Regions from separate parts of the Paraburkholderia sp. J67 genome, predicted to be linked through region 1. Evidence: predicted binding sites of a transcription regulator. Region 1 holds the regulator's gene; the other holds the start of a gene.
The links. Region 1 encodes LexA, which represses DNA repair genes until DNA is damaged. Its sites were predicted from a motif close to ACTGTATNNNNATACAGT; they were not measured.
Positions count from the first base shown of each region.

Region 2: a site for LexA is predicted at 1,917-1,934, ahead of U5782_RS07475 (VRR-NUC domain-containing protein). Genes of this name have one in related genera too.

Region 1 covers NZ_CAJMZK010000017.1:82,934-87,644, forward strand. Annotated here, with positions in the region: gene cysT (sulfate ABC transporter permease subunit CysT) at 1-628, opposite strand, end outside; gene U5782_RS26335 (sulfate ABC transporter substrate-binding protein) at 804-1,847, opposite strand; gene lexA (transcriptional repressor LexA) at 2,148-2,798, shown strand; gene U5782_RS26345 (hypothetical protein) at 2,855-3,226, shown strand; gene U5782_RS26350 (DUF2939 domain-containing protein) at 3,364-4,065, shown strand; gene U5782_RS26355 (universal stress protein) at 4,143-4,613, opposite strand.
Region 2 covers NZ_CAJMZK010000003.1:123,094-127,804, forward strand. Annotated here, with positions in the region: gene U5782_RS07470 (ATP-dependent DNA helicase) at 1-152, opposite strand, end outside; gene U5782_RS07475 (VRR-NUC domain-containing protein) at 149-1,909, opposite strand; gene U5782_RS07480 (hypothetical protein) at 2,061-2,675, shown strand; gene U5782_RS07485 (DUF3443 domain-containing protein) at 2,688-4,004, opposite strand; gene U5782_RS07490 (DUF2844 domain-containing protein) at 4,001-4,495, opposite strand.

The sequences.
Region 1 (4,711 bases):
CGCGCGCGAACGCGAGCGCGAAGCCCGTAAGCAGCGCGGGCAGCGCGGCCGGCAGCACGACGCGGCGAAACGTCAGCCAGCGCGACGCGCCCAGGCACGCAGCCGCTTCTTCCTGCTCGCGCTCGAACTCTTCGAGCACGGGCTGCACCGTGCGCACGACGAACGGCAGGCCGATGAAGGTGAGCGCCACCAGCACGCCGATCGGCGTGAAGGCGATCTTCAGGCCGAGCGGCTCCAGGAACTGGCCGATCCAGCCATTGCCCGCATAGACGGCGGCGAGCGAAATGCCCGCCACGGAAGTCGGCAGCGCGAACGGCAGATCGACGAGCGCGTCGATCACGCGCTTGAACGGGAACGTGTAGCGCACCAGCACCCACGCAAGGAGAAAGCCAAACACGGCGTTGATCAGCGCCCCGCCGAGCGCGGAGAAGAACGTGAGGCGGTACGACGCGATCACGCGCGGCGACCACACGGCGCGCACGAACTGCGCCCAGTCGAGCGTGGCGGTCTTGAGGAAGGTCGCCGCAAGCGGAATCAGCACCACAAGGCTCAGATACGCCACCGTGATGCCGAGCGTCACGCCGAACCCGGGCAAGGCGCCTGGCTTCTGTAATCGGAACGTCGTCATGCTCTATCTCTTCACATGGGTTGCGCGGGCGAATCGTGGGCGAATCGCGTGCGGATCGTACGAATTGCGCTGCGCCGAAAGGCGCGCCTCGTGAGGCGCGCCTTGTTTTATGTTGCGCCGGACGCTTCAGGCATCCGGTCGTTGCTGCTTTTGCTGCCGTTGCTGCTTGCTTCGCTTACTGCGGCTGGTAGATCGAATCGAACACGCCACCGTCGGCAAAGTGCGTCTTCTGTGCGTTGGTCCAGCCGCCGAAGGTGTCGTCCACCGTGTAGAGCTTGAGCTTCGGGAACTTCGCCGTAAGCGCCGCCGGCACCTTGTCCGAACGCGGACGGTAGAAGTTCTTCGCCGCGATCTCCTGACCTTCCTCGCTATAGAGGAACTGCAGATAGGCGTCGGCCACCTTGCGCGTGCCCTTCTTGTCGACGACCTTGTCCACCACCGCAACCGGCGGCTCGGCCAGAATGCTCACCGACGGCACCACGATCTCGAACTTCTCCGGACCAAATTCCTTGAGCGACAGGAAGGCCTCGTTTTCCCAGGCGATCAGCACGTCGCCGATACCGCGCTGCACGAAGCTCGTGGTCGCGCCTCGCGCGCCCGAATCGAGCACGCCGGCGTTCTTGTAGAGCTTCGTGACGAACTCCTTGGCCTTCTGGTCGTTGCCGCCCGGCTGGTGTTCCGCGTAGGCCCACGCCGCGAGGTAGTTCCAGCGCGCGCCGCCCGAGGTCTTCGGATTCGGCGTGACGATCGACACGCCCGGCTTGGTCAGATCGTCCCAGTCCTTGATGTGCTTCGGGTTGCCCTTGCGCACGAGGAACACGATGGTCGAGGTGTACGGCGAGGCGTTGTCCGGAAGGCGCTTTTGCCAGTCCTTCGCGACGATGCCCTTGTTGGCGAGCGCGTCGATGTCCCAGGCGAGCGCCAGCGTCACGACGTCGGCTTGCAGTCCGTCGAGCACCGAGCGCGCCTGGGCGCCCGAGCCGCCATGCGACTGCTTGATGGTGAGCGTTTCGCCCGTCTTGGCCTTCCACTGCTTGATAAAGGCGTCGTTGACGTCCTGGTACAGCTCGCGCGTCGGATCGTAGGAGACGTTGAGCAGCGACGTGTCCGCATGGGCAGCCGGTGCGAGCACGGCCATGCCGAAGAGCGGCACCGCGCCGATAACCAGTTTCGCCGCCAGCGTCTTAAGCCATGCGCGCCCCGTAGTGCCTTGTTTCATCCCGCTTTCTCCGTGTTGTCGTGCGTGTAGTCGCGTTTCGTCGCGCGTTTTGTGGTGTGCAGCGATCGATGGAGGCCAGTCTAGCGATTGGCTTACATTATTAAAAATGATGTTTTCTCATTTTTTAATACGCAAAAGTGGTAAGGGCGGAGGAATCAGCTGTTGACGCATGTTTTCGTCCGTTCGGTCATCGCAAAACGCCGCTGTAGCGCCACCGGAATGACAAACCTCAAGTAACACTTGAAAAGCGGCGAGTACTGTATAAAAATACAGTCACCTGTTCAAACATACAGTGTCGCCATGACCAAACTCACCGCACGACAGCAGCAGGTTTTCGATCTGGTCCGCCGCGCGATCGAGCGCACCGGCTTTCCGCCCACGCGCGCCGAAATTGCCGCCGAACTCGGTTTCAGCTCGGCCAACTCCGCGGAGGAACACCTTCGCGCCCTCGCGCGCAAGGGCGTGATCGAACTGGCTGCGGGCGCCTCGCGTGGCATCCGTCTGATGCCCGGCCCGGACGACCAGCCGTATCAGTTCACCTTGCCGCACCCCGGGCTCATGCAGTTGTCGCTGCCGCTCGTCGGCCGCGTCGCGGCGGGCAGCCCGATCCTCGCGCAGGAACATATTTCGCAGAACTATGCGTGCGACCCGGCGCTCTTCTCGAGCCGCCCCGACTACCTGCTGAAGGTGCGCGGCCTGTCGATGCGCGACGCGGGCATCCTCGACGGCGACCTGCTCGCCGTGCAGAAGAAAGCGGAAGCGAAAGACGGCCAGATCATCGTTGCGCGTCTGGGCGACGACGTCACCGTGAAGCGTCTGAAGCGCCAGCCCAACGGGATCGAGCTGATCGCCGAAAACCCCGACTACGACAATATTTTCGTCGCGGCCGGCAGCGCGGAATTCGCGCTGGAAGGCATCGCAGTCGGTCTGATCCGTCCCACCGAATTCTGATAATTCCGACCGCGCCGCGTCAGCGCCTGGTCCGCGCATCTTCTGGAGAGAGAGTCATGGAACGCCTTGCCCGCCTGTTGCCCTTCCGTCAATTCGGCCGTCTGCGCCATCTGCGTGGGATCGCATCGTGCGCGGTGCGCGAAGCGCGCGCCTCGGCGGCGGCACTCAATGGCTCGCTCTTCGAGGACACCGCAGTCGAGGCGCCTACGCCGGAGCTGCCGCCGCTGCCCTCGGCGCAGCCCGCGTTCGCGCGCGTCTCGCTCAATAGCACGCTCAATACGGAACAGCCGGCACGCCGCGCGCCGGTGCGCGTCTATCACGGCCCGTCGCGGCTCATCATGGTCGGCACGATGGATGCGGTGTGCCGCGCCATCGATCGCTGCATCGCCGAGCAAAGCGGCGACATGCCGGTGGCGCTGGCGAAGTAAGCAGGTGAGATGGGTCGGGGAAGCCGGGTGGCGTTGGGCGGGCTCGGGAAATATCGAGGGATCGTTTTCGCGCGAAGGCGGTCAACACCTTGATTGAACCTTTGTCCTGCCCCGCTCGCGCGGGGCCGCCCTCCCCGATGACCGATACGACTACGCCCAACGCCTCACCCTCTGCACACCGCCCCTCGAACTGGAAGAAACCCGTCGCGATCGCCGTTGCAGCGGTCGTCGTCGTGGCCGCGCTCGGTTATGGCTACGCGTCGCCGTATCTCGCGCTGAACCGCCTCAAGCAGGCCGCGGATGCGCGCGATGCGGTCGCATTGAACGAGTATGTCGATTACCCGGCGTTGCGCGTGAGTCTCAAGCAGCAGGTCGGCGACATGCTGCAACAGCGCATTCAGGCGCAGCACAGCAGCAATCCGCTGCTGATGTTGGGCGCAGTCATTGGCGCGGCGCTGATCGGCCCGCTCGTCGATGCCTATGCAACGCCTGAAGGCGTGGCCGCGCTGCTCAACGGTATGCCGCCCACCGGCAAGCCCGGCGAGCGCCCCGTGCCGCCAGCGCCTGACACGCAAGCGTCAACGTCGACTGCCGATACCGCACCGCAAACCACGCCGCAGCCCGAGTCCGGCAATGGCGGCGCGCCAGCCCCGCAACCGCGCGCGCAGACGACGGCCGGTTATCGCAGCCTCAACGAATTTGCCGTGACCTGGCAGCGCAGCGCGACGAGCGAGCGCTATGCCGCCATCCTGCAGCGGCATGGACTGTTCTCGTGGAAACTTGCTGCGGTGGAATTGAACCAGCCGCAGACGGGCGATGGCGCGAGTGCGCCGAATTAAACCAGCATGAAACGCACGGAACGATAGCGCGCCAGGCCATTGCGGCCCGGCGCATGTCAGTCGCGAAAAGCGCGCCGCTACGCGGCCGCCTGCTGCTGCTTCTCCTCGGCCGCCGAAGAACACGCCACCAGAATGCTGCACGACACGCGATCGAGCAGCGGCGTGTTGCCCGCGCCCATCCACCAGCGCGAGAGCCCGGTGCGACAGCGATGCCCCACCACGACAAGATCCACATGCAACTCGGTCGCGAGGTTCGCAATCTCGTCGATCGGATGGCCAAACGCGAAATGCCCCTGCGCACGCACGCCGCGCTCGGTGAGCCAGTCCACGCCTTCCTGAAGAATTTCGCGCGCCGTTTCTTCGAAACGCCCGCACGCCACATCGGTCAACAGACCTGCGCTCTGCGCGATGGTCGAGCGCATGTCCACCACCGACAACAGGTGCGTTTCCGCCTGTAGATCCAAAGCCAGATCGGCACCGCAACGTAGCGCCTTGCGGCCCTCGCGCGAGCCATCGTAACAAAGCAGGATTTTCTTGTAGCTCGCCATGATCGCTTCTCCCCGCCCGCTCGAAACGCAGGTCGTAAGCACATGATGGTGCGCCGCAATTTTGTCCGCAAGGGCTGGAAAACGCCAGGTAGGCATGC
Region 2 (4,711 bases), on a different contig from region 1:
TCGGTTTCGTAGCCAGCGGGGCGGCGTGCGGCGATGGCGGCGTGGCCCGCGCGACCCTCGCTTGCGTCGGGCGAGGGCGTGAAGCGCAGATCGAGATCGCCGCGTTTGGCGGTGAATTCGCAGAGCGTTCGAACCGCGACGGTATAGCTCATGACGTCGGGGCCGCGTGTTGGATAGTTTCGTCGCCGGCCTCGACGGCCCAGCGCGCTTGCAGCACCGTCACGGGCATGCCGTGCGCGGCGCAGTAGGCGAGCCAGCGGCGTTGGTTGTCCTGCAGGCGGTCGCCGGGACCCTTGACCTCGATGAGCTCGTAGCGCTGCTCGTGTGGCCAGAAGCGCACCAGATCGGGCAAGCCCGAGCGGTTCGCGGCGGGCTCGCGCAAGAGGCGCTCGAACCACAGGCGCAGATGCGCGGCAGGAAAGCAGTCGAGCGCCAGCGCGAGCAGGGCGGCGTCGAGCGCGGGCCAGGCGACGAAGGGCGACTGCGTGCCGTATTTGTCGGCGAATCGCTGCTCGATGGTGGCGCGCCAGGTGCCCGCTTCGAGTTCGGCCAGACACGCGGCGAACAGGTCGGCGCGGCGGGCGACGAAGTCGCTCGCGTGCAGATCGGCGGGGCCGCGCTGGAAGGGGTGGAAGAACGCGCCCGGCAGCGCGGCGAACAACGCGGGCCAGCAGAGCAGGCCGAAGAGGCCCGTGATCAGCGTGTTCTCGACGTAGAAGACCGGGGCGGCGGCGCTTTCGAGGGCGCGGCGCGCAGCTTCCTCCACGCGCAGATGCGCGTGAGCGGCAGGCAGCGTGAGTTCGATGAGCGCGTGAGTGGGCGCGCTGTCCGCGGAAGATGCCGTGGCGCGCCGGCGATCGAGACGGCCGAGCGTGCGCGTCGCGCGCTGCGCTTCTTCTTCGCTTTCGGGTGCGGCGGCGATGGCCTGGGCGAGGGCGCGCGCGTCGTCGCGGCGGCCGAGTTGCTCCAGCACGCGCACACGCCGGTAGCGCGATTCAGGATGCCCGCAGTCGAGGTACGCACGCAGCGCGAGCGCTGCTTCGCCCAACCGCTCGGCCGACTGGCCCACTGCGTGGCGCACGCGGTCGTGGCGCGCGCGCAGCCATGCGTTGTGGTGCGTTTGCGGCGCTAACGCGTCGAGCGTGTCGAGCGCGTTGGCGAGGTCCTCGGCGCTCAAGGCGGGCGGCGCGAGATCGAAGGCTTCGCGGCAGTCGCGCAGCGCCAGATACGCGTCGATATCCGCGCGCTGCTGGAATGCGCGCGAGGCGCCGTCGAGCGGCACCGGCTCGTAACGGTAGACGCCGAGATCGGCCAGTACGAACTCGCTCCAGTCCTGGCGCAGGTTACCGAAGAACATCAGCCGCAGCCGCTCGCACAGCGGGGCAGCGGCGAATTCGAAAACCGTGTCCGGCGATGCCGGGAACCAGGCTTCCCAGTCGCGCGCCTCGGGCGCGGCGGCGTGCAGCGCGTCGAGCGTCGCCGCGCGCGTGGCGGTGCGAAGCGGGAGGGCGCGCAGCGCATCCAGTGGGGCTGAAGCGCCATCGGCATTGGCCTCGTTCACGAGTCGCGTGGCGAGCGTTTGCAGTTCGGCCTTGGTGACAAGCGCTGCCAGTGCGTCGAGCGCGAGCACCGGCGCGGCGTCCAGCCATCCTGCCTCGATCAGCGCTACAGCCGCCGCGCGCGGGCAACCGATCTCGGCATAGTCGAGCTTGCTCGCACGAAAGTGCGGGCCCTTGCGCATCAGCATGCGTACGAACAGCGCGCGCGAGGCGCGCGGCAGGTCGCCGAAGCCGGACGCGAAACGCCGCTCGGCAGCGTCGAACAGGTCGGCGCAACGCGCGTCGAGCCAGCCGAGCGCGCGCTCGAAGTTTGCGAGGTAGTAGAACGGATCGGGAGAGTCGGGGAGCACGCGCGGCACTGTACGGATATACAGCGGCGATGATAGCAGGCTCGCGCGCGGGGCTGTCCGGCGCGCGCGGGAATCTGGCGAGCCGTAAGCTACAATTGCCGCAGCCTGAAAACCGAACCGCGCACCATGCGCGACAACAGCGACAAGAGCGATGAAGAAACGGAATGCCTGTCTCGTCGGCCTCGCGGCCGGCGCCACCCTGCTCGCGGGCTGCGTTGCGCAGTACCAGAACCCCAGCGCCTGCGAACAGGAGATGCGCACCCGGCTCGCCAATGCGTCGCTGGGCGAATTCTCCGTCACGCATACGGCGGCGGCGTATCGAGGCAAACGTGTCGTCATCGAAGGGCATCTCGAGCGTGGCATGCTGCCCGCCTCCCGTGTGCTGAGCGCTTCGGAAGCGGCTGCCGTTGGTGGTATGCCGGCGCCTGGCGCGGCACCCACCGGGGCCACCGCAGCATCGTCCGCCTCTGTTGCATCCGCTGCTTCGGCGGCTTCCGGCGTGGGTGCGACGCAGCATGCTGCGGCAGCCTCGGGCGCAACGGCTGCGAGCGCGCCGTCAGTGGCCCCCGCTAGCAAGGTCGATGAACCCAAGCCCACCACGCCGATCGAGATACTCGTCGCCAAGCTTGGCCTGCACAAGTCGCCGCCGCCACAAGCCGCCGCCGAATGTCTCTATGACCGCAACGGCGCGCTCACGGCGTTCCGCTGGCTCTCGCCCGCGGCGCTTGCCAAGACCACGCCGGCCTCGGAAGCCGCGGCAGAATAAGCCTCGCGCGCCTCAAAACGCGTAGAACGGGCCGGCGCCCGCCGGCGTCGTCTGCGCCTCGATCGCGGTGTACACGCGCCGCCCGAAGAAGAACGGCAGTCCCCAGCCGAACGCACTGCCGTTATAGCCCGCGAGGTTGTTGAACGCCCAGTTGCCGGTCGCAAACAACGTCGTCGCGCTTGCGACCGAGAGCGAGGCGGCGGCCGTGACGCCGTCGACGCCCTTGAGCGTCGCGCCGAGGCTCTGCGGCGAACTCGGGCAGAACCACACGCCGCAGCGCGTGAGCGTTGTATTCGCGAAGAAGAAGCCGTTCGAGCCGCTGTCGATGTAGCTCTGCGAATAGACCGTGCCGTCCGAGGTCGTGGTCGAGACAAAACCCGTCACCGAATTGCCGCGCAGCACCGTCGCGCCGCCGAGCGTGTTGTTCGCCTGCGAGCCGATGCCGAAGATCAGCGAGCCGCTCACGGTGCTCGAGCCGGTGCTCGAAATCGCGGGCAGATCGATGACGACGCCGTTGTTGTCGGTGGCGAATGCCGCGACCGGATTGCTCACCTGCTGCGCGAGCGGCTGTGCGCTCGGCGTGCAGTTGCCTGAAGGGCATGCGTAGTACCACGAACTATTGGGCTGATTCACGCAGGACGCGCCGCAGTCGGCGCCGAACGGCCCCACGCCGAGGATGCCGTTCGAGCGCAGTGCGGTGCTATTGATCATCGCGAGGCCAAAGCCCTTGCAGACGCTCGGTATGGTCGGCACCGACGGGTCGGCGATCAGCTGGATCGGCAGTGCGGCGGCCACTTCGCCTGCGAGCTTCACGTCGGCGCTGCGCACCGCCCCCCACGTGTAGCCGGAGCCGAAGGCCGCGCATGAGCCGGCCGGGTCGGTGCCGCTGCCGGCCGTCACGACGGGCAGCGCGAAGCCAGCCGGCAAGGCCGAGGCGAGCAGGCGCAGCCCCTGCGAGCCGGTGTCGACCTGGACGTTGTCCACCGTCGCGCAGGTGCTCGTTCCAGGCACGCAGACCGTCACGCTCGCCATCAGCATGTTGCGCGTCGAGGTGGGCGTCGAGGCCACCGCGATCGACAGGACGTTCGGCGTGGTGGACTGCGCCACGCTGCCGGTGTTCGAGGCGGTCGACGTGCTCGAGGTCCCTGAGGTACTCGATGCGCCCGATGATCCGCTCGAGGTCGCCGATCCTGAGGATGCCGCCGATCCAGAAGCGGCAGACGCGCTGGCGGGCGCCGCCGCGCTCGACGTGCCCCCGCTGCCACCGCCTCCGCAGGCGACCAGCGCGGTGGCGAGCGCCCCGGCGAGCAGGCACAGGCGCGCGTTCATCGCAGGTCTCCTTCAGTCACGCCCGCCGGCAGCGCGGCTGGCAGCCAGACGCGTCCCACGTAGCTGCGCATCAGCCCGCCCGATTCGACGACGACGCTGGGCGTATCGACGCGAGCGGCGTGCAGGCCGTCGCGCCCGGACGTGTGGAGCGCGACCACGCCGCTCTGGTAGTCGGCGGCGTAGCGGCCGAGGAGCGCGCCGAGGTCGGGCGCCGAGGGACCCTGCCACGTGTAGGCGACGATCTCGCCGCTGGCCGTGGCCACGTATTCGCTCAAACGCGTGCCGCCCGCGTCGACGGACTGCGTTACCTGCACGGCGCCGCCCGCGAGGAGGCGGGCGGCGTTCGCCTTGCTCGCGGCATTCACAGGCGAGACGGCGGGGGCGATGTCGCCGAGCGCCGCCCACGCGGGGCCGCTCACGCCCGCAACGGACGAAACGAGGCAGGCGCAGACCGCGGCGCGGCCCGCCTGCATGAAGCTGCAAGTTGTCATGACTCTCTCCGTACGACGTTCTGGAATTTTTCTTCTGATTTTTCGGCGAAATTAGCACCGGGTCGCCGAGACAAGTCATGTGTGACGAAGATGTCGATTTGCGCAAAGTTACGGGGGCGCGCAAATCACGGGCAAGTCATTGATAAAAAATGGGATTTATCCGATTAATGGCGTTGATGTGGAGTTTTTAGAATGTGGACGAACGTTACATGGAGC